DNA from 4 places in the Buttiauxella sp. S19-1 genome. Region 1 is predicted to be linked to each of the others. Evidence: predicted binding sites of a transcription regulator. Region 1 holds the regulator's gene; each other region holds the start of a gene.
What was found. The regulator PhoB, encoded in region 1, activates phosphate uptake and scavenging genes when phosphate is short. The targets are predictions, from matches to a motif close to CTGTCATAAAACTGNCNNAT.
Positions count from the first base shown of each region.

Region 2: serA (phosphoglycerate dehydrogenase) is a predicted target of PhoB. The motif match lies at 4,788-4,807, and genes of this name have one in related genera.
Region 3: ugpB (sn-glycerol-3-phosphate ABC transporter substrate-binding protein UgpB) is a predicted target of PhoB. The motif match lies at 2,228-2,247, and genes of this name have one in related genera.
Region 4: rpoH (RNA polymerase sigma factor RpoH) is a predicted target of PhoB. The motif match lies at 5,921-5,940, and genes of this name have one in related genera.

Region 1 is NZ_JAHWLU010000004.1:67,848-75,192, reverse strand. Features, by position in the region: gene brnQ (branched-chain amino acid transporter carrier protein BrnQ) at 1-333, opposite strand, end outside; gene phoR (phosphate regulon sensor histidine kinase PhoR) at 900-2,198, opposite strand; gene phoB (phosphate response regulator transcription factor PhoB) at 2,221-2,910, opposite strand; gene sbcD (exonuclease subunit SbcD) at 3,102-4,319, shown strand; gene sbcC (exonuclease subunit SbcC) at 4,316-7,345, shown strand, end outside.
Region 2 is NZ_JAHWLU010000024.1:10,112-17,456, reverse strand. Features, by position in the region: gene pepP (Xaa-Pro aminopeptidase) at 1-684, opposite strand, end outside; gene MES37_RS08215 (YecA/YgfB family protein) at 709-1,287, opposite strand; gene zapA (cell division protein ZapA) at 1,456-1,785, shown strand; RNA gene ssrS (6S RNA) at 1,827-2,010, shown strand; gene MES37_RS08200 (5-formyltetrahydrofolate cyclo-ligase) at 2,036-2,632, shown strand; gene MES37_RS08195 (DUF2238 domain-containing protein) at 2,635-3,246, opposite strand; gene serA (phosphoglycerate dehydrogenase) at 3,363-4,601, opposite strand; gene rpiA (ribose-5-phosphate isomerase RpiA) at 5,005-5,664, opposite strand; gene argP (DNA-binding transcriptional regulator ArgP) at 5,832-6,731, shown strand; gene MES37_RS08175 (oxidative stress defense protein) at 6,985-7,345, opposite strand, start outside.
Region 3 is NZ_JAHWLU010000056.1:19,447-26,791, reverse strand. Features, by position in the region: gene MES37_RS13690 (high-affinity branched-chain amino acid ABC transporter permease LivM) at 1-654, shown strand, start outside; gene livG (high-affinity branched-chain amino acid ABC transporter ATP-binding protein LivG) at 651-1,418, shown strand; gene livF (high-affinity branched-chain amino acid ABC transporter ATP-binding protein LivF) at 1,436-2,149, shown strand; gene ugpB (sn-glycerol-3-phosphate ABC transporter substrate-binding protein UgpB) at 2,348-3,667, shown strand; gene ugpA (sn-glycerol-3-phosphate ABC transporter permease UgpA) at 3,775-4,662, shown strand; gene ugpE (sn-glycerol-3-phosphate ABC transporter permease UgpE) at 4,659-5,504, shown strand; gene MES37_RS13660 (sn-glycerol-3-phosphate import ATP-binding protein UgpC) at 5,508-6,578, shown strand; gene ugpQ (glycerophosphodiester phosphodiesterase) at 6,575-7,315, shown strand.
Region 4 is NZ_JAHWLU010000142.1:1,684-9,028, reverse strand. Features, by position in the region: gene zntA (Zn(II)/Cd(II)/Pb(II) translocating P-type ATPase ZntA) at 1-166, opposite strand, end outside; gene MES37_RS21585 (lysoplasmalogenase) at 309-935, opposite strand; gene MES37_RS21580 (DUF2500 domain-containing protein) at 1,079-1,441, shown strand; gene MES37_RS21575 (DUF1145 family protein) at 1,449-1,718, opposite strand; gene rsmD (16S rRNA (guanine(966)-N(2))-methyltransferase) at 1,730-2,305, opposite strand; gene ftsY (signal recognition particle-docking protein FtsY) at 2,466-4,115, shown strand; gene ftsE (cell division ATP-binding protein FtsE) at 4,118-4,786, shown strand; gene ftsX (permease-like cell division protein FtsX) at 4,764-5,834, shown strand; gene rpoH (RNA polymerase sigma factor RpoH) at 6,093-6,947, shown strand; gene MES37_RS21545 (branched-chain amino acid ABC transporter substrate-binding protein) at 7,169-7,345, shown strand, end outside.

The DNA of each region.
Region 1 (7,345 bases):
AATCCCGACTTCGAAGGAAACAGTAGCCGTACGCGGGGTGGCAAACAATGGGCCAACCGCCAGGTAACAAATAGTCGCTAACAGCACACCGGCACGACGGCCAATCGGTGAGCTCAGGCTATCAATACCCCCACCGACACGAGCAATCGCGACGATAGTTAAAACGGGCAGACCAACCGCGGTCACCAGGAAGCCAAGTGAGGCAATCCAGACGTGTTCGCCAGCTTGTAACCCCACCATTGGTGGAAAAATGATATTGCCTGCGCCGACAAACAGCGCAAAGGTCATAAAGCCTAGCGCGAGGATGTCTCGAGATTTCAGATGATGGGTCATAAAATTTTGGCAGCCTGTGGATGTGTGGTGTTGTAAGTATTCAAATTTTTATGCGTGTATTTGCCAATCCTTAGACAGTCATACATCGGCATAAAAGCGGTGATTGGCAGTAACGACAGCGGAAAATCCTTTCCGGGATCGGTGGCGAAGAATAGTTGTTTGAATTACCACTCAAATCCAGTCGGTCTGCTATTCACAGGGGCGCAATTAAAACGCTTATAGCGTTTGAAGGCAAGAAGGGATCCAAAAACCAGATTGATCTCCTTAAATTAGACTTAAAATCAGTGGATTTGTTTATACATTAGAAAATTGTATGGTTTTTTGTGTGGTTAAAATATCACCAATTAAGCTTTTTTGATTTACATGTGGGCAAAAAAAACACAGGCCAGCAAGCTGACCTGTGGAAAGTTATTTTGACACTATTCAGCGATAAACGGGTTTTGCAGGGTAGATAAGCGATATCGTCATCCACCATTTGCGCCAGTTGTTACAGAGAGAAGTGTCGGATGACGCTTCGCTTATCCGATCTACGAAAAACTTGTCATCAGTGTCATAACTTACGCGGCTTACAGCACTTTATCGTTAACGATTAAACGCTCAGGCAACACAAAGGAAAACGTGGAACCTTTCCCTGGCTGGCTTTCGATATTCAGACGCGCATCGTGATGGCTTAATGCATGTTTCACTATTGCCAGGCCTAACCCACTACCACCTGTTTGCCTTGAACGCGCTTTATCCACTCGATAGAACCGCTCGGTCAGGCGTGGGATATGTTCCGCAGAAATACCAGGACCAGTATCCGCCACGCTAAAGCCCACACCACCCGCGACCCGTTTCCAACTCACGGTAATTTGCGTCCCTTCCGGCGTATGGTTTACCGCGTTGTACACCAGGTTTGAAATCGCGCTGCGTAGCTGTTCTTCATTACCGAAGACTTTGAGTGAGGGATCAATATCGAACTTTAACGTCTGCCTTTGCTGACTGAGGGTTTGCGCTTCTCGCTCCACCACACGCAGCATCAGTGGCACATCAATCTTTTCATTGAGCACCATTGCCGGTGCCGCTTCAATTTTAGATAGCGTCAAAAGCTGTTTCACCAGACCTTCCATCCGCGAAGTTTGCTCGCGCATGGTGCCCAGAGCCTTATCGCGCAGCGGCCCTTCAAGCGCCTGATCCTGCATCATCTCCAGATAACCTTGCAGTACCGTCAACGGAGTACGCAGTTCATGGCTAACGTTGGCAAAAAAGTTACGTCGCGCCCCTTCCAGTTGGTGCATCTGCGTGACATCACGTGCCACCATCAGCCACTGCTCGTCGCTGTATGGCATCACACGGAATTCCAGATGACGGCCATTGTTAAGCACCAGCGTCAACGGCCGGGCGAAATCTTTTTGCGTCAAATAGCGGGTAAATTCAGGGTAACGCAGCAAGTTAAGGATGTTCTGCCCGTTATCGTCCGGCCAGCGTAACCCCAGCAACTGTTGGGCCAGCCCGTTACACCAAAAAATGGTCCCTTCTTCGGTAGTCAGCACTACCGCATCGGGCAGTGATTCCGCGCCGCTGCGAAAGCGTTTGATTAAATTGCCTAATTCTTTACGGCGTTTTTTATTACGCAGCTGCATTTGATGAAGACCGTATAACAACGGATCCCAGCTCCCGCGACCAGGGGGCGGTGTCATACTGCGATCAACCCACAACCACCACGACAAACGAAGCAAATTCCAGAAATGCCAAACCAGCAGTCCTGTGACCGCCAGTAATAAAAACCAGGGTAAATAGCCAAAAATAAGGCCCAAGATGACAGCAGGTAAGCAACAGAGCAGCAGCTCCATCACCAACCTTTTCCATGACAGCCGTTCCAGCACGCGTCACTCTCCTGATAAGGAACTAAAAGCGGGTTGAGAACCGATAACCCGTACCGCGTACTGTTTGTACCATTCGATCATGCCCGCTATGTTCGAGCGCTTTACGCAACCGCCTGATATGTACGTCCACTGTTCTGTCTTCGACATACACATTGGTGCCCCATACATGGTTAAGCAACTGTTCACGGCTATATACCCGTTCCGGATGCGTCATAAAGAAGTGTAATAACTTAAATTCAGTTGGCCCCATGTCCAGCGGGTTTTCACCGGTCATCACGCGATGTGATGAAGGGTCAAGGCTCAGCCCGTGCATCTCAATAACCTCTTCCACCGCCATCGGAGAGATTCGGCGCATCACAGCTTTAATGCGTGCCACCAGCTCCTTCGGTGAAAACGGCTTGGTAATATAGTCATCGGCACCAACTTCCAGGCCACGCACGCGATCTTCTTCTTCACCTCGTGCTGTCAGCATCATTACCGGGATTTCCCGCGTCAATGCTTCACGCTTCAGGTGCTTGATAAACTGAATACCCGAGCCGCCTGGCAACATCCAGTCCAGTAAAATCAGGTCCGGGAAGGGTTCGATAAGCAGATTCACTGCACTGTCATAATCTTCCGCTTCTACAGGCTGAAAACCGTTTTGCTCAAGCACAAAGCTCACCATTTCACGGATTGGAGCTTCATCTTCTACGACTAAAATACGCTTCGCCATGATTCGCCCTGCTCAAGGAATAATTATAGTTGTTTCAATGCGGCGCCATTATGCGTCAGATTTATGACAGATTTATGAAAAACATGACTGTTTAGTGACTCATCAATTTGATTTATGACACAGAGACCTATGCCGTTTTCCGCCTCGCCCCCTTATAATCGAGGCCTCGCTTTTAAGCCACCGGACAGGTTATGCGCATAATTCACACATCAGACTGGCACCTTGGTCAAAATTTTTATACCAAAAGCCGCGGGCCGGAGCATCAGGCTTTTCTTGAATGGCTGCTGAAAGCTGCCGTTGAACATGATGTGGATGCAATAATCGTCGCGGGCGATATTTTTGATACTGGCTCGCCACCAAGCTATGCGCGAGAACTGTATAACCGCTTTGTGGTGCAACTCCAGTCTACCGGCTGCTCACTGGTGGTGCTCGCCGGTAACCATGACTCAGTTGCCACATTGAACGAGTCCCGTGAACTGATGGCGTGTCTTAACACTTATGTCGTCGCCAGCGCACGCCACGATACCAGCCAGCAGGCAATTGTACTGAATACGAAAGATGGCGCGCCTGGTGCTATTCTCTGCCCTATTCCCTTTCTGCGGCCACGCGATATTCAAAACAGTCTGGCGGGTTTATCCGGCCATGAAAAGCAGCGTTCATTAATGGAAGCGATCGGTGAACATTATCAGCAGTGTTTTAGCGCCGCTTGCGTTCTGCGCGCTGACGCGCAGTTGCCAATTATCGCCACCGGGCATTTAACCACCGTCGGCGTGACGAAAAGTGACGCCGTGCGAGACATCTATATTGGCACACTCGACGCTTTCCCGGCGCAGCATTTCCCGGATGCCGATTACATTGCCCTGGGCCATATTCACCGTGCGCAATTAATTGGTGGCACCGAGCATATCCGCTACAGCGGCTCACCAATACCGTTAAGTTTTGACGAAACCGGTAAGACTAAAAGTGTTTATCTGGTTGAATTTTCAGAAGGTAAACTTCATGAAGTCACCCCACTTACGGTACCAGTTAGCCAGCCGCTGGCGGTGATCAAAGGTTCGCTGAACGAAATTGAACAGCAGCTTGAACAATGGCGCGATGCACCGACAGAACCCAAAGTGTGGCTGGATATTGAAATCGCCACCGATGAATATCTGCATGATATGCAGCGCCATATTCAACAGCTAACCGAAACGCTACCTGTTGAAGTGGTTTTGCTGCGCCGTAGCCGTGAGCAGCGCGAGCGTGTTATTGCTCAACAACATAAAGAAACCCTAAGTGAATTGACGGTTGAAGAGGTTTTTGAACGCCGCCTGGTTCAGGAAGAAACCACTGAAGAACGCGCAAAACGCCTGCGCACTCTGTTTGCCCAAACGGTCGCCAGCCTGCATGACGCGGAGGAACAAGCATGAAAATCCTCAGTCTGCGATTGAAAAACCTCAACTCCCTGAAAGGGGAATGGAAAATTGATTTCACCCGCGAGCCTTTCGCCAGCAATGGTTTGTTTGCCATCACCGGGCCAACAGGAGCGGGTAAAACTACGCTACTTGATGCTGTCTGCCTCGCGCTTTATCACAAAACGCCACGTCTCAACACGGTCTCGCAATCGCAGAATGACCTGATGACCCGCGACACTGCCGAGTGTCTGGCGGAAGTGGAATTTGAAGTAAAAGGTGTTGCCTACCGCGCATTCTGGAGCCAGAACCGGGCGCGTAATGCGGCCAACGGCAATCTGCAAGCCCCGCGCGTTGAGCTGGCTGAAGTAGAAAGCGGCAAGATCATCGCCGATAAAGTGAAAGATAAGCTCGATATCACCGCCAAATTGACCGGACTCGATTACGACCGCTTCACCCGCTCCATGATGCTTTCTCAGGGGCAGTTTGCGGCGTTTTTAAATGCCGACGCCAATGACCGTGCCTCATTGCTTGAAGAACTCACCGGTACTGAAATTTACGGTACAGTTTCTGCGGCGGTGTTCGAAAATCATAAAAATGTACGCAGCCAATTAGAGAACCTGCAAGCGCAGGCAGCAGGTGTAGCACTTCTGGATGAATCCCAGCGCCAGCAGCTTTCAGAGAGTTTGCAGGCACTTACTACAGAAGAAAAAAACCGCCTGGCTGAACAGCAGACACTTCAGCAACACCAGCAATGGCTCAGCCAACTCGACCTGTTGACTCAAAAACATTCGCATGCGGGAACGGCACTGAATGCGGCAACTCGCGCAATCGAAGAAGCAGTGCCGCTTCTCGAAAAACTAACACGAGCCCAGCCCGCAGAAAAACTGCGCCCTGACTGGCAACGCTTGCAGGAATTACAGGCCACGCTGCAAAACACCCGCGTACAAAGCGAAGAAGTGAATACTCGCTTACATCAAGCGACAGTGCGACGCCAGCAGACCCGGCAGGCCGCCGCAAGCCAGGCAGCAAAACTGGCGCATGAAAACAGCGAGCTGCAAGCCTGGCTGAAAACGCATGACAGGTACCGCCTGTGGGGCGCTGAACTTGCAGGCTGGCGCATGGCATTCAATCAACAACAACGCGATGCCAGCCAGCTACAGACCTTGCAGCGTGATATTGAAACTAGCCAGAAAAAGCTGGAACTGCTGCCAGCCGTTGAGCTTACGCTCACTGCTGATGAAGTGAGTACTCATTTACAAGCAACGATTACCGCGCGCCCTTTGCGCCAGCAGCTTGCTGCTTTACAGCCGCAACTTGCCTCACTTCACAAGCGAAAAATCCAGCAGCAACAAGATATTACTGCACTTGAAAAACAGATCACTCAAGGCGATGTCGAGCTGGCACTCAAACGCCAGCAATACAAAGAGCGCCGCCAGCATGAAAGTGACCTGGAAAAAGTATGCGAACTGGAAATGCGCATTGTCAGTCTCGAAGCTGAACGCGCCCATTTGCAACCCGATCAACCTTGCCCGCTGTGTGGTTCCACGCAGCATCCGGCAGTGGCGGATTATCAGGCCATACAGCCAGGAGAAAATCAGCAGCGTCTGACGGCACTAAAACGTGAAGTTGCCAGCCTTGCGGAAGCTGGTTTTGCGATGAAAGGCCAACTCGACACGTTGCGTTCACAGCGCGAAAACCTGGTTGTCGCCATCAAAACGCTTGATGAAGAAGAGAAGGCATTACGTCTACGCTGGCAGCAACTGTGCGCCAGCCTGCAACTGGCGCTGAAGCCCGAGGACGACCTCCAGCAGTGGCTGGAAAGCGAAGAAAAACGCGAGCAGCAGCTGCATCAACTCAGCCAACGGATCGTGCTGGAGGAGCAACTCGCTCGGACGCGTCTGCAACACAGCAAACTAGCGGCAGAGGCCGCGGCACAACGAGAAACACTCAATAGCGTGCTCGAAAATGCTGGCCTACAACATCCCGCTCACGGTGAAGAACATAGCTGGCTGGAACAGCGCCAACAGGAATCCCAAAACTGGCAACAGCGCAATGAACAACTTCCACGTTTACAACAGCAACTAAACGCCCTGGAAAACCTACTCAATGCGCTGATTGATGATGGCACCACGCCTGCTCCGCTATCCGAAAGCGAACAAATTTCAGCGTTGCAAAACTGGCATAACTTGCACAGCGACTGTATTGCGCTGGAGAGCCAGTGGAAGACGCTGCAACAGCAGTTGCAACAGGAAGAAGCCCGCGTGGGTCAGGCAAATGAGCAGTTCCTGTCCGCCCTTGCCGCTAGCCAGTTCGCCGATGCACCGTCATTCCAGGCCGCATTACTCGATGAAAGTGAACGCCAGCAACTTGAGCAGAAAAAACAGCATCTTGAGCAACAGCATCAGCAGCAAACCATTCTTTGCCAGCAAGCTGAGAAAGCGCTCACTGACCATAAAGCGGCTCGCCCAACTACGCTTGCTGACGATGCAGAACTGAGTTTGCTGGACGCACAATTAACGCTGTGTAATCAGCAACTGCGCGAGAACACCACGCAACAAGGACAGATTCAGCAACAGCTTCGCCATGACGCAGAAAATCGCCTACGCCAGCAAGGGCTGATGCAGTCCATCGTCGAGTGCCAGCAGCAAGTTGAAGACTGGGGCTATCTCAATGCGTTAATTGGTTCGAAGGAAGGCGATAAATTCCGTAAGTTTGCCCAGGGACTAACGCTCGATAATCTGGTGTGGTTGGCGAACAACCAGCTAAACCGTTTGCATGGGCGTTATTTGTTACAACGCAAAGATAGCGAAGCGCTGGAATTGCAAGTGGTCGATACATGGCAGGCCGATGCGGTGCGCGACACTCGCACGCTTTCAGGTGGTGAGAGTTTCCTGGTCAGCCTGGCGCTGGCGCTGGCGTTATCCGACCTGGTGAGCCACAAAACCCGCATCGACTCGCTGTTCCTTGATGAAGGCTTTGGCACGCTGGACGCAGAGACACTGGACACCGCGCTGGATGCGTTAGATACGCTCAATGCCAGC
Region 2 (7,345 bases), on a different contig from region 1:
GTTGTAAGACGGGAAGCGCGCACCGTGGCGGTTAAATTCGTGAAGGATTTCACCTTCGAGCTGATATTCAAACATCCCTGGACGGCATTTTTCCATCGCTCGGGTATGCCCAAGTGCGGTGATTTCACCGGCACGACGCATCAGCGCAATTTCTTCTTCTGACTTAAACAGACGCTGTTCGTGAACCCACGGACGCCAGTCAGTTACTGTAGCCGGAGCGGTGAGATTCTGGCGAGAACCGCGGCGTAGTTTATCGAGTGCGGCAAAAACGATGGTGTCAGCCCAGGCATATTCGCCCTGCGCGTGGTAAACCACATCGAGGCCATTAAGCAGTTGGTGCAACTGTTCGCCGATTTCGGAGAACGCCAGCGCACGGTCAACGCCCAGTTTTTCTGGTGCGGCTTCCTGACCCAGACGGCGACCAAACCAGATTTCAGCGGTTTTATCGCGCAGGCGGTTAAACAGAACGCTGTGGTTGTGGGTTTCGTCGCTTTTAATCAACACCAATACCGCTTCAGGTTCGTTAAAACCGGTGAAGTACCAGAAATCGCTATTCTGGCGATACGGGTATTCGCTGTCGGCACTGCGTGTTACCTCGGGAGCGGCAAAGATGAGCGCGGCGCTTGCCGGAGCCATTTTGGCCAACAACGCCTGGCGGCGCCGGAGAAATTCGTGCTGATTCATCACACCTCCTGAAGCTTATTATTTTTAGTGTAGCGTTGGTTTTTGCACTTCTGGCGCGGTCGGAACCGGGCGGGTAAAGGTGTCGTGACACAGCAATGCCGCCACGCGCACGTACTCGACGATCTCTTCGAGCGACATTTCCAGCTCTTCTTGATCTTCGTCTTCGTCGTAACCCAATTGCGCGATGTTACGCAAATCGTCGATAGCTTCACCGGTTTCACCGGTCACTTTATCGAGCTTAGGTTGCGTGACACCCAGGCCAAGTAAGAAATGGTTTACCCACCCCGCCAGCGCATCAGCTCGCTGGAATACCGTTACGTCGTCGCCATCTGGCAGGTAAAGCTGGAACAGAAAACCGTCATCTTCAAGCGAATCACCGGTTGCACCATGCATCTGGCGCAGAGTATCCGCAAGGTTTTGGCTGAAGGCCAGGCCTTCGTTTGTCAGGTCATGAAGCAGCGGTTGCCAGCTGGTGTCTTGATTACCACCGCATAGCATACCGCTGATTAAGCCGTGCATTTCTGAAGGCGTCATACCGACACCTTGTTGGTTCAATAGTTGGCCGACTAAGTCGTAGTCAGGCATAGTGTTCTGTATAGACATGCGCATTCGCCATCGTTGGCTGTGAGAGTTCATGTTATGCTACCACCAGGGACCCCAAGGCACCAGAAAAGGGCTTGTATCTTCATTTCGGGATAGCTATAGTGACGCCCCTTTCGTAGCCTGGCACAGGTTAGCGAGAGGCAGGCGAGTTAACAGCAGGAAGGTGGCATGTCTGCACAACCAGTCGATATCCAAATTTTCGGTCGTTCATTGCGCGTGAATTGTCCGCCTGAACAACAGGATGCACTGAATCTTGCGGCTCAAGAGCTTGATCAGCGGTTGCAAGATTTAAAAGTTCGCACTAGAGTCACAAATACTGAGCAGTTAGTTTTCATCGCAGCATTGAACATTTGCTACGAATTGGCTCAGGAAAAATCGAAAACCCGCGACTACGCTTCTAACATGGAAGAACGTATTCGGATGTTACAGCAGACCATCGAACAAGCGTTGCTTGAGCAAGGTCGCATAACTGAAAGACAGGGTCCAAATTTTGAATAACACTTCACGGTTACCTATGGTAGAGTAACTTTGAAGACCAAATTTCTCTGAGATGTTTGCATGCGGGCCAGTCCCCTGAGCCGATATTTCATACCACAAGAATGTGGTGCTCCAGATTCTGTGAGCATGCTCGGTCCGTCCGAGAAGCCTGATGATTCTGACGCTGCATTCACCTTGAACCAAGGGTTCAAGGGTTACAGCCTGCGGCGGCATCTCGGAGATTCCCTCTTTCTACCAACCAGTCATCGCTATGACGAAAATTCAGCTAATTCCATCGCTTCGACAAGAAATCAGACAACACATTCGGCAACGACGCCGTGCGCTTACCCCCACTGAACAACAACACTTTGCTCATCTTGCAGCCGAACGAATGCTGGCATATCAGCCGGTAACCGATGCCGGTACCGTCGCCCTGTTTTTGTCATTTGATGGCGAACTGGACACCACACCACTCATCCGTGCGTTATGGCGAGCAGGAAAATCGGTCTATCTACCGGTGCTTCATCCATTCAGCAAAGGCAACCTGTTGTTTTTGCGCTATAGCGAAAATAGCCATTTGGTGATGAATCGCCTGAAAATTCTTGAGCCGAAGCTTGATGTCCGTGATGTATTGCCGCTGGATAAACTGGATGTGCTGATTACGCCATTAGTCGCGTTTGATGAGCAAGGACAAAGGCTGGGAATGGGCGGTGGTTTCTACGACAGGACGTTGCAAAACTGGCAGCAGCATGGTTTGTGGCCGGTTGGGCTGGCACATGATTGCCAGCATGTTCCGGCCTTACCCGCTGAAGAGTGGGATATTCCCTTGCCCGCAGTGGTGACGCCATCGCGAGTTTGGGAATGGTAGCGTCAGGCGATACGCAGCTTGAGCAGTTGTTTGGTATGCCAGTATTGCAATATGAAGACCGTGGTCAGTGCGCCAAGAAGCGCACAAAACATATCTGATTGCGTGTCCCAAATATCACCCTGAGTCCCCAAAAACTCGTCGGCCCCCTGCCCCAATGCCAGCGCTGCCGCCCATTCAATCAGTTCATATACGGCACTGATGGCGAGTGCTATGCAGCACACCAGAAACGCGACCATTTTGCGCCCATGAACATAGCCACCACGAATCAAAATCTCACGTGCCGCCAGCGCAGGAACTAGCCCCTGGAAAAAATGGCCAAGCTTGTCATAGGGATTACGACTCAGACCCAACCACTCCTGAACCTCAAAACCCATCGGCACTTTGGCGTAGGTGTATAAACCGCCAACCATCAAAATAATGGCATGCAGGAAAATCAAAAAATAGAGCAATGGCGTAAGGGGAAAACGCGAGTGGGTCGCTAAAAGCAGAGGAACAATGATAATGACTGGAGTCACTTCCATCAGCCAGGTGAGCCGATCCGTAGTGCTAAACCCCGTATAGATGAGAATCAGCAGAAGTATAAAGGCACCGGATTTTAAGAATGTACTGGTCATGTAGCTTCGCCGTATGACTAAAAGCTTAACTATCAGTGGGACACGCGAAAAAAACAACTCAGGAAACGGATTTTGAGAGTCAAGTGGGGAGCCAGATTAGCTCCCCAATTATTTAATTAGTACAGCAGACGGGCGCGGATAGTCCCCGGAATCGCCTTCATCGATTTCAGCGCAGCTTCAGCAACATCTTCTTCGGCATCGACATCAATAACCACATAGCCCATCTGCGGAGTGGTTTGCAGATACTGAGCGGCGATGTTGATACCCTGCTCGGCAAAAATCTGGTTCAGCGCGGTCAAAATCCCCGGGCGGTTTTCGTGAATGTGCAGTAAACGGCTGGTGCTGCCACCGTGTAACGGCAGAGAAACTTCCGGGAAATTCACCGCAGAGAGTGTAGAACCGTTATCGGAATATTTAGCCAGTTTGCCAGCCACTTCCAGACCGATGTTTTCCTGTGCTTCCTGAGTCGAGCCGCCAATGTGCGGAGTCAGGATCACGTTATCAAACTCACACAGTGGCGAAGTGAATGGATCGCTGTTAGTTGCCGGTTCAGTCGGGAATACGTCGATTGCAGCACCTGCCAGATGCTTACGCGCCAGCGAATCACACAATGCAGGAATATCAACAACCGTGCCACGTGCGCAGTTGATCAGCAGTGCGCCCGGCTTCATCAGCGCCAGTTCGTTGACGCCAATCATGTTCTTGGTAGAGGCATTTTCAGGCACATGCAGACTCACCACATCGCTCATGTTGAGCAGGTCAGAAAGATGCTGAACCTGAGTCGCGTTACCCAGCGTCAGTTTGTTTTCGATATCGTAGAAGTAAACGTGCATACCCAGCGCTTCAGCCAGAATCCCCAACTGAGTCCCGATATGGCCGTAACCAATAATGCCGAGTTTTTTACCGCGTGCTTCATAAGAGCCAACCGCCAGTTTATTCCACACACCACGGTGTGCTTTGGCGTTAGCTTCCGGAACGCCACGCAGCAGTAATAGCAGTTGGCCGATAACCAGTTCTGCTACAGAACGCGTGTTAGAGAATGGGGCATTAAACACCGGAACGCCACGTTTAGCGGCAGCATCCAGGTCGACCTGGTTTGTACCAATACAGAAGCAGCCGACAGCCACCAGCCTTTCAGCCACGGCCAGAACATCTTCAGTTAAGTTGGTACGGGAACGCAGACCGATGAAATGCGCATCACGGATCGACTCTTTCAGGGCATCGCTGTCCAGCGCGCCTTTATGGTATTCGATGTTGGTATAGCCTGCTGCGCGAAGGTTATCCACGGCTTTCTGGTGTACACCTTCCACCAGCAGGAATTTAATCTTGTCTTTATCCAGTGATACTTTTGCCATTTCCCGACCCTATTTTTAGTACTGATGTTGTGCTGTGTGATAAGACACCCTTCTGCCAAAATATCAAAATATACGGGCGGGGCAATATAAACGATTGCGCAGTCCGCAAAGCAAAAAAGGAATAAGCGGCATGGGGCAGCACAAAACTCTGAGTAGCAGAGAGAATCAGGAATGAACAGCAGGTGGTTGGCAGGAATGTGACATATGTCACCAAATTTAGCGTTAGATTATTTTGTCATTTTTTATATGGATATGGGGCGTATATACCCAAAATAATTCGAGTTGTTGGTAGGCGGCAAGTGAACAAATCCCGATGAGCTTACTCAGGTAAGTGATTCGGGTTTGTGAGTGCAGCCAACACCCCTGCAACTTGAAGTATGACGGGTATAAAACGCCCCCCAGATCATTTCACAATGGTTTTCACACCATCAGCAGTACCAATCAACGCAACATCCGCACCACGGTTAGCAAACAGCCCCACGGTGACCACGCCTGGCAAGCCGTTAATCGCATTTTCGAGCGCGATAGGCTCAACGATGCTGAGGCCGTAAACATCAAGAATGATGTTGCCGTTATCGGTTACTACGCCCTGGCGGTATTCCGGGCGACCGCCCAGCTTGACCAGTGCGCGCGCCACGCAACTACGAGCCATTGGAATCACTTCCACTGGCAGTGGGAAGTTACCCAGGATGCCTACCTGCTTGGACGAATCGGCGATACAAATAAACTTTTCCGCGACAGACGCGATGATCTTTTCGCGGGTCAGTGCTGCACCGCCGCCTTTAATCATTTGCATCTGGCCGTTGATCTCATCTGCACCATCGACATAGATACCGAGGGTATCCACTTCGTTGAGATCGTAAACAGTGATACCAAGGCTTTTCAGTTTGGCGGTGGAAGCGTCGGAGCTAGAAACGGCACCATCAATCTGATGTTTGATAGTCCCAAGAGCATCAATAAAGTGTGCGGCGGTTGAGCCGGTACCCACACCGACGATAGTGCCTGGTTGCACGTATTGTAATGCTGCCCAGCCGACTGCTTTTTTCAGTTCATCCTGCGTCATGGTTAATTGCCTGTGCTGTGAAAACTGACGCGCATTATAGAGCAAGCCGCCAAAAAATGTCCTGCGATTGGCGCAGAACTCGGACGAACATTGCGGATTTGGTCTGGATCAGCGGCAAATTTATGTCATAGTGCAGCCATAACAAAAACAGGAGTCAGCAAACAACAATGAAACGCCCGGACTATAGAACGCTACAGGCGTTGGATGCCGTAATTCGTGAACGAGGGTTTGAGCGCGCCGCTCAAAAACTCTGTATTACTCAATCCGCCGTCTCGCAACGTATCAAGCAACTGGAAAATATGTTCGGCCAGCCATTGTTAGTACGCACTGTTCCGCCTCGTCCAACCGAGCAAGGGCAAAAGTTGCTGGCATTACTGCGTCAGGTCGAACTGCTTGAAGAAGAGTGGCTTGGTGATGAACAAACCGGTTCTACCCCGCTGCTGCTGTCACTTGCGGTCAACGCCGACAGCCTGGCAACCTGGTTGCTGCCTGCTTTAGCGCCGGTTCTGGCCGACTCCCCTATTCGTCTGAATCTTCAGGTTGAAGATGAAACCCGAACCCAGGAACGCCTGCGCCGTGGTGAAGTGGTTGGCGCGGTTTCCATTCAACCACAGCCATTGCCAAGCTGCCTGGTCGACAGACTTGGAGCGCTGGATTATCTGTTTGTCGGTTCGAAAGACTTTGCCGCACGTTATTTCCCGAACGGAGTTACCCGCTCGGCACTGTTAAAAGCCCCTGCCGTGGCGTTCGACCATCTCGATGATATGCACCAGGCGTTCTTACAACAGAACTTCGATCTGTCGCCGGGTAGCGTCCCGTGCCACATCGTTAACTCATCGGAAGCGTTTGTACAATTGGCGCGTCAGGGCACCACATGCTGCATGATCCCGCATCTGCAAATCGAAAGAGAGCTGAAAAACGGCGAATTGATCGACCTGACGCCAGGCTTGATGCAGCGCCGCATGCTGTACTGGCACCGCTTCGCACCAGAAAGCCGCATGATGAGAAATGTCACCGACGCGCTGCTTGAGTACGGGCATAAAGTTCTACGGCAGGACGCAGAATAGAAAAAGGCCGCAATCCAATAGCGGCCTTTTTTTTGTCGGATGGCGCTAACGCTTATCCGACCTACGATTTTACGATTTTACGATTTTACGATTTTACGATTTTACGATTTTGTAGGGTGGATAAACGCAAGCATCATCCGACCAACAATTTTGCGCTTTTGTAGGGTGGATAAGCGCAAGCATCATCCGACCAACAATTTTGCGCTTTTGTAGGGTGGATAAGCGCAAGCGTCATCCACCATCTATCAATGTCTTACTGTGCTGCTGGGGCTGTAGCCGGAGCGGAAGCCGCTCCCAGTTCAAACACCACATCAACCTGGTCATCAAACTGAATAGTCTGCTGATCGTAGGTATCCTGAGCAGAAACTGGTGCAGCTGCGTCAGCTTTCATCATCCGCACCATCGGCGCCGGCTGATAGTTAGAAACATGATAACGCACGCTATATACCGGCCCCAGCTTACTGTTGAAGCCTTCGGCTAACAGTTTCGCCTGACGAGATGCATCGTCGATAGCCGCTTTACGCGCTTTATCTTTGTATTGTTCTGGGTTTGCTACACCAAGCGATACGGAACGAATTTCGTTCAGACCCGCTTTCAGCGCGCCATCAAGCAAC
Region 3 (7,345 bases), on a different contig from region 1:
AACACCGAAATTACTGGTGGGCCGAACGGTATCAGCCAGATCCCAAAACCAACGTTGTTTGGTCTGGAATTCAGCCGTAGCGCGCGTGAAGGGGGTTGGGATACCTTTAGCAACTTCTTCAACGTTGCGTATAACCCCGGTGACCGCATTATCTTCCTGTACCTCGTTGCGTTGCTATTAGTGGTGTTGTCGCTGTTTGTGATTAACCGCTTGCTGCGTATGCCGCTCGGCCGCGCATGGGAAGCGTTGCGTGAAGATGAAATCGCTTGCCGTTCGCTGGGTCTGAACCCGACGCGCATCAAGCTGACCGCCTTTACCATCAGCGCCGCGTTCGCAGGCTTTGCCGGTACGCTGTTTGCGGCCCGTCAGGGCTTTGTGAGCCCGGAATCCTTCACCTTTGCCGAATCTGCATTCGTGCTGGCGATCGTCGTGCTAGGCGGTATGGGCTCGCAATTTGCCGTTATCCTCGCCGCAGTCCTGTTGGTGGTGTCACGCGAACTGATGCGTGATCTCAACGAATACAGCATGCTGGTGCTCGGTGGCCTGATGGTGCTGATGATGATCTGGCGTCCACAAGGCTTGCTGCCAATGTCACGCCCTCAGTTGAAGCTTAAAAAAGAGCAAGTGGAACAAGTGAAAGGAGAGCAGGCATGAGTCAGCCATTGTTATCCGTAAACGGCTTGATGATGCGTTTTGGCGGCCTGCTCGCCGTAAACAATGTTTCTCTGGAACTGCATCCACAAGAAATTGTTTCGTTAATCGGCCCGAACGGTGCCGGTAAAACCACGGTATTTAACTGCCTGACCGGTTTTTACAAGCCATCAGGCGGTACGATTCTGTTGCGCGACCAGCACCTTGAAGGTCTGCCTGGCCAACAAATCGCGCGGATGGGTGTGGTGCGTACTTTCCAGCACGTGCGTCTGTTCCGTGAAATGACCGTGATTGAAAACTTGCTGGTGGCTCAACATCAGCAACTGAAAACCGGCGTGTTTGCTGGTTTACTGAAAACACCTGCTTTCCGCCGCTCACAAAGCGAAGCGCTGGATCGTGCAGCCATCTGGCTTGACCGTATCGGTCTGCTTGAGCAGGCCAACCGCCAGGCAAGCAACCTTGCGTATGGCGATCAGCGTCGCCTGGAGATTGCGCGTTGTATGGTGACGCAACCAGAAATCCTGATGCTCGATGAACCCGCCGCAGGCCTTAACCCGAAAGAAACCCACGAACTCGACGAGTTAATCATGGAGTTACGTAACCACCACAACACCACCGTGCTGTTAATCGAGCACGACATGAAACTGGTGATGGGCATTTCTGACAGGATTTACGTGGTAAACCAGGGGACGCCGCTTGCGAACGGCACACCGGAACAAATCCGGAATAACCCTGACGTAATCCGCGCGTATCTGGGTGAAGCATAAGAATGGGTGAGGCAAAGATGGAAAATATCATGTTGTCATTTAACCAGGTGAGCGCCCATTACGGAAAAATCCAGGCGCTTCACGGGGTCAGTCTGCATATTAAACAGGGCGAAATCGTCACTCTGATTGGTGCGAACGGTGCGGGCAAAACCACGCTGTTGGGTACACTGTGCGGTGACCCGCGCGCATCCAGCGGCAAGATTACCTTTGATGGCAAAGACATCACCGACTGGCACACCGCTCGCATCATGCGTGAAGCGGTGGCGATTGTGCCGGAAGGCCGCCGCGTGTTTTCACGTATGACGGTGGAGGAAAACCTGGCGATGGGCGGCTTCTTCGCGGAACGCGACCAGTATCATGAACGCATCCAACGCGTATACGAACTGTTCCCGCGCCTGCTGGAACGCCGTATTCAACGTGCGGGAACCATGTCCGGCGGTGAACAGCAAATGCTGGCGATTGGCCGTGCGCTGATGAGCCAACCGCGCTTACTGCTGCTGGACGAGCCGTCGCTTGGCCTCGCGCCAATCATCATTCAGCAGATTTTCGATACCATCGAGCAGCTGCGCAGCGAAGGCATGACCATCTTCCTGGTTGAGCAGAACGCCAACCAGGCGCTGAAGCTTGCTGACCGTGGCTACGTGCTGGAAAACGGCCACGTGGTACTGGAAGACACCGGCGACGCGCTGCTGGCTAACGAAGCGGTGCGTAGCGCCTACCTCGGCGGCTAAATTATCGCTTAATCAACAAGGAGCCATTTGGCTCCTTTTTTATGACAATACTCCGATCACCACTTTCCCTTCACCTCACTGTAACAATTCTGTCACCCCACGGTTATTTTTCTGTCATTCGCGCATGTCATGTTTTGATGCGAACAAAAACGCGTATTTTCGCGCAGTGACCTAATGACAACCTCCAGGGATATACACATGACTGCATCGTTACGACTCACAACACTTTGCCTTGCGCTTGGATGCGTACTTAGCAGCAGCGCTATCGCCGCCACCTCCATTCCGTTCTGGCATTCAATGGAAGGTGAACTGGGCAAAGAAGTCGATTCACTGGCTCAACGCTTCAACCAGACGCACCCTGATTACAAAATTGTCCCGGTATATAAAGGTAATTACGAACAAAACCTGGCGGCAGGGATTGCGGCTTTCCGTTCGGGCAATGCGCCAGCCATTTTGCAGGTTTATGAAGTGGGTACGGCGACCATGATGGCCTCGAAAGCCATCAAGCCGGTATATGAAGTTTTTAGCGATGCAGGCATTAAGTTCGACGAATCTCAGTTTGTGCCAACGGTTTCCGGTTACTACACCGATTCAAAAACCGGGCGTCTGCTCTCCCAACCATTTAACAGCTCCACGCCAGTTCTGTATTACAACAAAGACGCCTTTAAGAAAGCTGGCCTGAACCCGGATCAGCCACCAAAAACCTGGCAAGACCTGGCCGAGTACACCGCTAAACTTAAAGCGGCAGGCATGAAATGCGGCTACGCCAGTGGCTGGCAAGGCTGGATTCAAATCGAAAACTTCAGTGCCTGGAACGGCCTGCCGGTTGCCACCAAAAATAACGGTTTTGATGGCACCGATGCGGTTCTGGAATTCAATAAACCCGAGCAAGTGAAACACATTGCGATGCTGGAAGAGCTGAACAAGAAGGGCGATTTCAGCTACTTTGGCCGCAAAGATGAATCTACCGAAAAGTTCTACAGCGGGGATTGCGCCATCACCACCGCGTCTTCTGGCTCGCTGGCTGATATCCGTCAATACGCCAAATTCAACTACGGCGTGGGCATGATGCCTTACGACGCAACCATCCCGAATGCGCCACAAAACGCCATTATCGGCGGGGCAAGTTTGTGGGTGATGCAGGGTAAAGACGCCACGACTTACAAAGGCGTTGCCGAGTTTATGCAGTTCCTCACTCAACCAGAAATTGCGGCTGAATGGCACCAGAAAACCGGTTACTTACCTATCACTAAAGCTGCTTACGACCTGACGCGTGAACAAGGCTTTTACGAGAAAAACCCAGGTGCTGATATCGCCACGCGCCAGATGCTGAACAAGCCGCCATTGCCGTTCACTAAAGGCTTGCGTCTGGGCAACATGCCGCAGATTCGTGCCGTTGTGGATGAAGAGCTGGAATCGGTATGGACCGGCAAGAAAACCCCTCAGCAAGCATTAGATAGCGCGGTTGAGCGTGGTAATCAGTTGCTGCGCCGTTTCGAGCAATCGACTAAGTCTTAAGTTTTTCAGTGTCGGATGACGCTTCGCTTATCCGACCTACGAATGGCTGTTTGTAGGTCGGGTAAGGCGAAGCCGTCACCCGACATTGTTCAGGAAAAGAATTACTTATGTCATCTTCTCGTCCGGTGTTCCGTTCCGGCTGGCTGCCGTATGCGCTAGTGCTGCCGCAACTGCTTATCACCATTATCTTTTTTATTTGGCCTGCGGGCGAAGCGTTGTGGTATTCACTGCAAAATGTCGATCCGTTTGGACTTTCAAGCACGTTTGTTGGCCTGGAAAATTTCAAACAACTCTTCCATGACAGCTACTATCTCGACTCTTTCTATACCACCTTAATTTTCAGTGGATTAGTCGCTGGCAGCGGTTTGCTGGTGTCGCTGTTTTTCGCCGCGCTCACGGATTACGTCATTCGTGGCAGCCGAATTTACCAAACGTTAATGCTGCTGCCGTATGCGGTGGCTCCGGCGATTGCTGCCGTACTGTGGATTTTCCTGTTTAACCCCGGGCGCGGCCTGCTAACTCACGTGCTTGAGCAGTTTGGTTACCACTGGAACCACGCACAAAACAGCGGCCAGGCGATGTTCCTTGTGGTGTTTGCCTCGGTGTGGAAGCAAATCAGCTACAACTTCCTGTTCTTCTTTGCGGCGTTACAGTCGATTCCGCGTTCGTTGATTGAAGCTGCTTCTATTGACGGGGCAGGCCCGGTACGGCGCTTCTTCAAGCTGTCGTTACCGCTGATTGCGCCGGTGAGTTTCTTCCTGCTGGTGGTTAATCTGGTGTACGCCTTTTTCGATACCTTTCCGGTTATCGACGCCGCGACCGGCGGTGGACCAGTACAAGCGACGACCACGCTTATCTACAAAATTTATCGCGAAGGTTTTGCCGGACTCGATCTTTCCGCGTCGGCGGCGCAATCCGTGGTGTTGATGTTCTTAGTCATCATCCTGACCGTGATTCAGTTCCGCTTCGTGGAACGTAAGGTGCGCTACCAATGATTGAGAACCGCCGCGGGCTGACGATTTTCAGCCACACGATGCTGATTCTGGGCATTATCGTGATTTTGTTCCCACTGTATGTCGCGTTTGTCGCGGCGACACTGGATAACGAAGCCGTCTTCCAGACGCCGATGACGCTGATTCCAGGCACGCATCTGCTGGAAAACATGTCTTATATCTGGACGCACGGCGTCGGTGCCAACAGTGCGCCGTTCGGCCTGATGCTACTAAACAGTTTTGTCATGGCGATGGTCATCACCATTGGCAAAATCACTGTCTCAATGCTTTCAGCCTTTGCGATTGTCTGGTTCCGCTTCCCGTTCCGTAACCTGTTCTTCTGGATGATTTTTATCACCCTGATGCTGCCGGTTGAAGTGCGTATTTTCCCGACGGTAGAAGTTATCGCAAACCTCAAAATGCTCGACAGCTACACCGGCCTGACGCTGCCGTTAATGGCTTCGGCAACCGCTACTTTTTTGTTCCGCCAGTTCTTTATGACGCTTCCCGACGAGTTAATGGAAGCGGCACGTATCGACGGCGCATCGCCGATGCGCTTCTTCCGTGACATCGTTTTGCCGCTCTCAAAAACTAATCTCGCAGCACTCTTTGTCATCACCTTTATCTACGGCTGGAACCAGTATCTCTGGCCGCTGCTGATTATTAGCGACGTCAACCTTGGCACCGCCGTGGCGGGTATTAAAGGCATGATGTCTTCTGGTGAAGGCTCCACCCAGTGGAACCAGGTGATGGCGGCGATGCTGCTGACGCTGATTCCGCCGGTAATTATCGTTTTAGCCATGCAACGAGCGTTCGTGCGTGGCCTTGTTGATAGTGAGAAGTAACCCATGGCAGGACTAAAACTACAGGCAGTGAGCAAAAGTTGGGACAACAAAACTCAGGTCATTGAGCCGCTGACGCTGGATGTCGCAGACGGTGAATTTATCGTGATGGTGGGGCCGTCGGGCTGCGGTAAATCGACGTTGCTGCGCATGGTTGCCGGGCTTGAGCGCGTCACCAGCGGTGATATCTGGATTGACCGCCAGCGCGTCACCGAAATGGAACCGAAAGAGCGTGGCATCGCGATGGTGTTCCAGAACTACGCCCTTTATCCGCATATGAGTGTGGAAGAAAACATGGCGTGGGGGCTGAAAATCCGCGGCATGGGCAAAGCGCATATTCAGCAGAAAGTGGTGGAAGCGGCGCGTATTCTTGAACTCGATGGCTTGCTTAAACGCCGCCCACGCGAACTTTCCGGCGGCCAACGCCAGCGTGTGGCGATGGGGCGCGCTATTGTGCGCGACCCGGCGGTTTTCCTCTTCGATGAACCGTTATCTAACCTGGATGCCAAACTGCGCGTACAAATGCGCCTCGAATTACAACAGCTGCACCGCCGCCTGAAAACCACCAGTTTGTATGTTACGCACGACCAGGTCGAAGCGATGACGCTGGCGCAGCGCGTGATGGTGATGAACAAAGGCGTCGCCGAACAAATCGGCACGCCTGTTGAAGTCTACGAACGCCCGGCCAGCCGCTTTGTGGCGAGTTTTATCGGCTCGCCCGCCATGAACCTGCTGGAAGGTAAAATCAGTGCTGACGGCACGCGTTTTGAGCTGGCAAGCGGTATGGCGTTGCCATTAGGCAATGCGCCGAATGGGCTTCAGGGGCTTGCGGTGACGCTGGGTATCCGCCCGGAACATATTGCGCTAAGCTCACAATCCGCAGGTGGCGTGCCCTTTTTGGTGGATACGCTGGAGATGCTCGGCGCTGATAATTTGGTGCACGGGCGCTGGGGCGAGCAAAAAATGGTGGTGCGCCTGACGCATCAGGAACGCCCGCAACCCGGTAGCACGCTGTGGCTACATCTGCCTGAAAATCATCTACATTTCTTTGCTAAAGAGAATGGACAACGTTTATGAGTAACTGGCCATACCCGAAAGTCGCGGCCCATCGTGGCGGTGGCAAACTGGCACCGGAAAATACGCTGGCAGCGATTGATGTCGGTGCGCGTTACGGGCACACCATGATTGAGTTCGACGCCAAGCTTTCACAGGATGGGCACATTTTCCTGCTGCATGACGACACTCTGGAACGCACCAGTAACGGCTGGGGTATCGCGGGTGATTTACCCTGGGATAAACTGCTGAATGTCGATGCCGGAAGTTGGTATAGCGGTGAGTTTAAAGGCGAACCATTGCCGCTGCTTTCTCAAGTTGCCGCGCGGTGTAAGCAACATGGCATGATGGCGAATATTGAAATCAAACCGACCACCGGTACCGATGCGCTAACCGGAAAAACGATCGCGCTGGCAGCACTTGAATTATGGCAAGGGCAAACCGCGCCATTGCTGTCTTCGTTTTCTATCGAAGCGCTGGAAGCCGCACAATTTGCCGTGCCTGAATTACCGCGTGGGTTGTTACTCGACGAATGGCGCGATGACTGGCGTGAACTGACCACCCGTCTGGGTTGTGTTGCCATTCACTTGAATCATAAATTGCTCGATGAAGCGCGTGTGCAGGAGCTGAAAGCGGCGGGATTACATATTCTGGTTTATACGGTGAATAATCCCCAACGAGCAGCTACGCTGCTGCGCTGGGGAGTGGATATCATCTGTACCGACTGTATCGACCAAATTGGTGCAGATTTTACGTACTAAATGCCAGGTCCATGTCGGATGATGCAAGCT
Region 4 (7,345 bases), on a different contig from region 1:
AGTCCATGCCATCAACCAGCCAGCTATAACGCTCACCGGTGTCAGGAATGGTTTCTGCTTCCGGTGCTGCGTTGCAGGTGTCGTTGTTACAGCAGGAGGACGTTTGCGCAGGCAACGGACTTAGTTTTGCTTTAGCAAATTGCGGTGGTTTTTGGGAGCTGAGCATGTGCCCTCCTGGGTAATGATAATGTTCTCATTACCCATGTTACTCTCTGGAGTTGACTCCAGAGTCAAGAGGGAAATTTTCCAGATTAAGTTCGCGGCATTTGTAGGTCGGATAAGCTTGCGCCATCCGACACTGTTTAGCCTCAAATATACAACGCACGGACAATCATAAAGTGCCCGGCAAAATAGCAGGCCGCGGCGATAGCGCTGTCGCCCGTAAAGCGGCGGCGATAGTGGCTACCCAACCAAACAATATTGCCTAAAAGCAGTAGCGCGGCACCCACAAAGGCCGAGAAACTTGGGCGCGTTGGCAGGTAGAAATACAGCTCACCGGCCAGCCAAACCATCACCAGCGTCATGCCAATAAACGTCAGAATCGGCCAGCGGAACGTTTCGAGTCGCGTCCAAATCACTGCCACTAATAACGCCCCCACCACTAACAAAATCAGCGGTAAAGGCCAGAACAAACTAAAGGTCATCTGACTGGCAAAATAGAGGGTATACAGCAGGTGAGAGAGGAAAAATGCCCCGATGGCGTACAGCATGCGCTGAGTGGGCAGCAGGGTGAGAGCGTCACCGAGCAGCGTTGCCGCAAGCCCCGCGAGGATCAAATAGCCTGTTGCGTTGAACATTGGCGCTTGCCAGGCCAGCAGTAATAAAAGTAAAAGGGTGACAGGTTTGAAGACCCAGCGTTGCCAGGTTGGCCCGCGATAGGAGGCATCAACGTAGAGCCAGCCGGAGAGGAATACAGCGATAAATGACCAAAGCATGGCTTGTCCTTAGGGTATTAAATTAAAATGTACCGTACTAAAAGCAAGATTCTACCTGTCAGTCTAGTGACCAATAGCGCCAGATGACAATATTCTGAGCGGCAGGGTATTCTTAAAAGTGCCTGACAATACGAGATAAATCTATGAGTAAAATGCCACTTTTCTTCATTGCTGTTGTGGCGGTAATCATCGTGGCGGCATCGTTTCGCTTTGTGCAGCAGCGTCGTCAGAATGCGGAAAATGATGCAGCACCAGTGCTGCAAAGTCATGTGCAGGTGGCGACGAAACGCGAAACGCCAGGTAATGAACGTCGCTCACGGCAACGTGAAGTCACGCCGGTTGAAGACTCGATGCGTTATGAGGTTTGGTTTCGCCCACTCAGCGGCGGGTTGGATCTGAAAATGCGTGTGGCGGCGGTGCAGTATCATGCGATGAGTGTCGGAGATACGGGGACGTTGCAGTATAAGGGGACGCGGTTTGTTGGCTTCATCCCCGACCCCCAATAGGATGACTTTACTTGCCCTGGCGGAGTTTCTTCTGCCAGACCAGCAACTCAAACACCCCAAAGATGAAAATCTTAATTTGCTGAGCACGGCTCAACGGCGGGCTATCTTTCGGTTGGGTTGATTTCAGCAGCGCCAGCTGCATACCGTGCATCAACACGGTGAAGATCAGCGCGACGTTAACAAAGATATTCAGCGGCCGTGGGAACGGCTGGAAAATATTTAATAACAAAAATCCCCAAACGCCCAGCATCAACAAGCGGCCTATATTAATCAGCATGATGTCGTTCCTTAAATTTCACGACTAAATAAACGGTAAGCGACCTGGCCTGCGACTTTTTCACGATGCAGCGACCAGCTTGCTGGCACTGCGGGCATGCCATTTTCAACTTCGCTTTCAACGTAAATCAGTGCTTCGTCTGCCAGCCAGCCATTGCTTTCTAACAGCGCTAATGTCTCGTCCAACAACCCTTTGCGGAAAGGCGGATCAACAAACACGATAGTGTGCGGCTCGCCAGGTTGTGCCAGGAAATTGAGCGTATTGGTGTTCACTACTTTTCCATTAGCCGCTTTTAAGGTGGCGAGATTCTTTTGCAGCTGTTGCGAAACATGGCGGTCCATCTCCAGCAAGGTGGCGCTGGTGGCGTAACGCGATAAGGCTTCCAGCCCCAGCGCACCGCTTCCGGCAAAGCAGTCCAGCACAGTAGCCTCGACCATTGACGGTGCCAGCCAGTTAAACAGGGTTTCACGTACTCTATCCGTTGTTGGACGCAGGCCAGGGCTGTCTGGGACGGGCAGTTTACGGCCGCGCCATTGGCCGCCAATAATACGGATCTGGCCGGTGCCAGTAGATTGCGGTTTTTTCATGAGACTCACTGCGATGCAATTTCTTGCCGTCTAGTGTAACGGTGTGTGTAAAGCGGGGAAAGTGATAGACTAACGTATTCATTCGATAATTATTTTCAGTGCCCGTGGCAAGCTCAATCGGGCCTGTGCCATGAATTAACAGCGAGGGGTGTGTTCGCAAATGGCGAAAGAGAAAAAACGTGGCTTTTTTTCATGGCTAGGCTTTGGCCAGAAAGAGCAGGCTTCTGAAGCAGAATCAGAACAAAAAGTAACAGAAGAACAAGCAGTTGCCGAAGAAGTTGTTGAGCAGGTTATTGAGCCTGAACAGCCACAAGCGGCGGAAGAAACTGTACAGCCTGACGACGCTAAGCCAGAAATCCAGACAGAGGTTCAACCTGAAATTCAGCCAGTAACTCTGCCTGAAGCCGAACCTGTGGTGCTTGATAAGCACGAAGAGCCCGAAGCCTTCGCAGAAGAGATCGTCGAAGTCACCGAAAAGCTCGCAGAGAGCGAAGTGGTGGTGGTTGAGCCTGAAATCACTCCAGAACCTGAAGTAACGGCACTAGCTGCGGTTGAACACGAAGAGTTGCCGGTTCCAGAAGAGATCGCTCCAGAAATTGAGCCAGTACCGGAGCCAGAAGAGTGGCAGCCGGAGCAAGAGCCAGTTGTTGTTGAAGATATTGTTGAAGATGTTGTTGAGCCTGAGGCGCTTGCTGAACCTGAAGAAGTGACCATTCTTCCGGTAGAAAACGTGGTTGTTGAGGAAGCGCTGATTGAAGCTATTCCTGTTGCTGCCATCGTCGTTGAAGAAGTGCAGGCCGAGCTGGAACCTGAAGAAGCCGAAGAATCTCCGGCTGAAGAAGAACCTCAGCAAGAACAAGAGCCTCAGCAAGAACAAGAAAAACCAACCAAAGAAGGTTTCTTTGCGCGTCTCAAACGCAGCTTAATTAAGACTAAACAGAACCTCGGTTCCGGATTTATCAGTCTATTCCGCGGCAAGAAAATCGACGATGATCTGTTTGAAGAACTCGAAGAGCAGCTGCTGATCGCGGATGTTGGCGTCGAAACCACACGCAAAATCATCACCAATCTGACAGAAGGTGCGAGCCGCAAAGAGTTGCGTGACGCTGAAGCGTTATACGGCCTGCTGAAAGAAGAGATGGGCGAAATCCTCGCGAAAGTCGATGAGCCACTGAAAGTTGAAGGCAAAACACCATTTGTTATCCTGATGGTCGGTGTTAACGGAGTGGGTAAAACCACCACCATCGGCAAACTGGCGCGTCAGTTCCAGCAAGAAGGTAAATCTGTAATGCTGGCAGCGGGTGATACATTCCGTGCCGCAGCGGTAGAACAATTGCAGGTATGGGGCGATCGCAACAATATTCCGGTTATTGCCCAGCATACTGGTGCTGATTCTGCGTCAGTGATTTTCGATGCCATTCAGGCTGCGAAAGCGCGTAACGTCGATGTACTTCTGGCGGATACTGCAGGGCGTTTGCAGAACAAAGCGCACCTGATGGAAGAGCTGAAGAAAATCGTCCGCGTAATGAAAAAACTGGACGAAGATGCACCGCATGAGGTTATGCTCACCCTCGATGCCAGCACGGGTCAGAACGCGATTAGCCAGGCTAAATTGTTCCATGAAGCCGTTGGATTGACAGGCATTACGCTAACCAAACTGGATGGTACAGCCAAAGGCGGCGTGATTTTCTCCGTTGCCGATCAGTTTGGTATTCCGATTCGCTATATTGGCGTCGGCGAGCGTATTGAGGACTTGCGTCCGTTTAATGCGGGCGATTTTATTGAGGCACTTTTTGCCCGAGAGGATTAACCATGATTCGCTTTGAACACGTTAGTAAGGCCTATCTCGGCGGGAGACAAGCGTTGCAGGGAGTGACCTTCCATATGCAACCTGGTGAGATGGCTTTTCTGACCGGTCACTCTGGAGCAGGGAAAAGTACTCTGCTCAAGCTTATCTGCGGTATTGAGCGGCCAAGTGCGGGGAAAATTGCTTTTGGCGGCCATGATATTAGCCGCCTCAAGAGCCGCGAAGTGCCGTTCCTGCGTCGTCAGATTGGCATGATCTTCCAGGATCACCATTTGTTGATGGACAGAACCGTGTACGACAACGTGGCTATCCCGCTGATTATCGCGGGTGCCAGCGGTGAAGACATTCGCCGCCGTGTTTCGGCGGCACTCGATAAAGTCGGCCTGCTCGATAAAGCGAAAAGTTTCCCGATCCAACTCTCTGGTGGTGAACAACAGCGTGTGGGGATTGCCCGCGCGGTTGTGAATAAGCCCGCTGTGTTGCTGGCAGATGAACCAACCGGTAACCTTGATGATGCACTCTCGGAAGGGATTTTACGTCTGTTCGAGGAATTTAACCGCGTCGGCGTAACGGTTCTGATGGCGACGCACGATATGGGGCTGATTTCCCGCCGTAACTATCGCATGTTGACGTTAAGTGACGGCCATTTGCATGGAGGCCTGGCAGGTGAATAAACGCAGCGCGCTCAATCATATAAAGCGCTTCAGCAACAGGCTGGATAAAATCAACTCGCTGAGTAAGTTAGGGGATTTAGGCCGCTCGGTGAAAAAACGCGGCAAAGGGCCTCAGTCGAAAAGTAAATCGCTCAAAGGCGGCGTAAACGAACAATTCCGTTACGCCTGGCAGGGTGCTTTACAAGACCTGCGCAGCAAGCCTTTAGCCACCTTCCTGACGGTGATGGTGATTGCCATTTCCCTGACGTTGCCAAGCGTGTGCTACATGGTTTACAAGAACGTCAATCAGGCCGCTACGCAATATTATCCTTCCCCGCAAATCACCGTTTATCTCGACAAAGCGCTCGATGATAACGCCGCGCAGCAAGTCGTCGGCGCGATTCAGGCGGAAGAGGGCGTCGATAAAGTTAACTATCTTTCGCGTGACGAAGCGCTGGGTGAGTTCCGCAACTGGTCGGGCTTTGGTGGCGCGCTGGATATGCTGGAAGAAAACCCGCTGCCTGCGGTTGCGGTGGTGAATCCAAAACTCGACTTCCAGACTACCGACCATCTGAATACCTTGCGTGACCGCGTGGCACGGATTAACGGTGTCGATGAAGTCCGTATGGATGACAGCTGGTTTGCTCGTCTTGCCTCGCTGACCGGTCTTGTGGGGCGTGTCGCAGCAATGATTGGCGTGTTGATGGTTGCAGCGGTGTTCCTGGTGATTGGTAACAGCGTACGTCTGAGCATCTTTGCCCGTCGCGACACCATCAACGTGCAAAAACTGATTGGTGCTACCGATGGATTTATCCTGCGCCCGTTCCTGTACGGTGGTGCACTGTTAGGTTTCAGCGGCGCATTTTTGTCGCTGATTCTGACTGAAATTCTGGTGTGGCGATTGTCCTCTGCGGTCACGCAAGTCGCACAAGTATTTGGCACTAAGTTTGACCTCACGGGCTTAGGTTTCGACGAATGCTTGCTGCTGCTGCTGGTGGCGTCGATGAGCGGTTGGCTGGCGGCGTGGATCGCGACCGTGCAACATTTACGTCGTTTTACCCCAGAGTAAAAATTTTTTGATATACTTGTCCCCTGCTACGAAGTACCCGTCAGCAGGGGACACGCTCCCACCTCGGTTAGTGTTTCTCCTGCCCAGTTTCATAGCTCTGTCACATTTTGTGTGTAATACAAGCACAGCTTTACAGTGAACTTGTGGATAACCTCACTGTCTGAGGTTACTGTGAATGGTACGGTTTGGCGCCTGGCGAATAGCCTGGTGCAGCAAGATTGTAGCAACCTGTACTTTAGTTTCTAAGAGAGGGTTTGAATGACCAAAGAAATGCAAAATTTAGCTTTAGCCCCTGTTGGTAACCTGGAATCTTATATCCGGGCCGCTAATTCCTGGCCGATGTTAACGGCTGAGGAAGAGAAGGAGCTGGCTGAAAAGCTGCATTACCAGGGCGATCTGGAAGCAGCGAAAAGGCTGATCCTGTCTCACCTGCGCTTTGTTGTTCATATCGCTCGTAATTACTCGGGCTATGGCTTGCCGCAGGCTGACTTGATTCAGGAAGGCAACATCGGCCTGATGAAGGCTGTGCGCCGCTTTAACCCGGAAGTGGGTGTCCGTCTGGTGTCGTTTGCTGTGCACTGGATTAAAGCTGAAATTCACGAATACGTGCTGCGTAACTGGCGTATTGTGAAAGTGGCAACCACTAAAGCACAACGTAAGTTGTTCTTTAACCTGCGTAAAACCAAGCAACGTCTGGGTTGGTTCAACCAGGACGAAGTGGAAATGGTCGCCAACGAGCTGGGGGTTTCCAGCAAAGATGTCCGTGAAATGGAATCGCGCATGGCGGCGCAGGACATGACGTTCGACATGGGCAACGACGACGATTCAGACAGCGCGCCAATGGCTCCTGTGCTGTTCTTGCAGGATAAGTCTTCTAACTTTGCCGATGGCATTGAAGACGACAACTGGGAATCGCACGCGGCTGATAAACTCAGTGATGCCATGCTAGGTCTGGATGAACGCAGCCAGGATATTATCCGTGCCCGTTGGCTTGATGAAGACAACAAAAGCACGCTGCAAGAACTGGCCGACCGTTACGGCGTTTCCGCTGAGCGTGTACGCCAGCTTGAAAAGAACGCGATGAAAAAACTGCGCATGGCCATCGAAGCGTAAGTTATTTCGTCAGATAAAAAACCGCCTTCCGGGGCGGTTTTTTTATGCCTGTCACTTTCCCATTCAACTTGTGAAAAAATTGTTATTCCAAAAGCCGCAAATTCGGGTATGTTTTTAACTCTGAGTGCGGCGAAGGCACACGCGGTATTCGTCAATCAAAAATAAAACCGTGCCAAAACAACACAACAAATACCAATCACAACAAAAATGGGGATCTCAGGATGAAAATGAAGGGCAAAGCATTATTGGCTGGTTGTATTGCACTTGCGATGAGCAACGCGGCATTTGCGAAGGATATCAAAGTAGCGGTAGTTGGGGCGATGTCTGGCCCGGTTGCACAATATGGCGACCAGGAATTTACCGGTGCAGAACAAGCGGTTGCAGATATTAATGCCAAA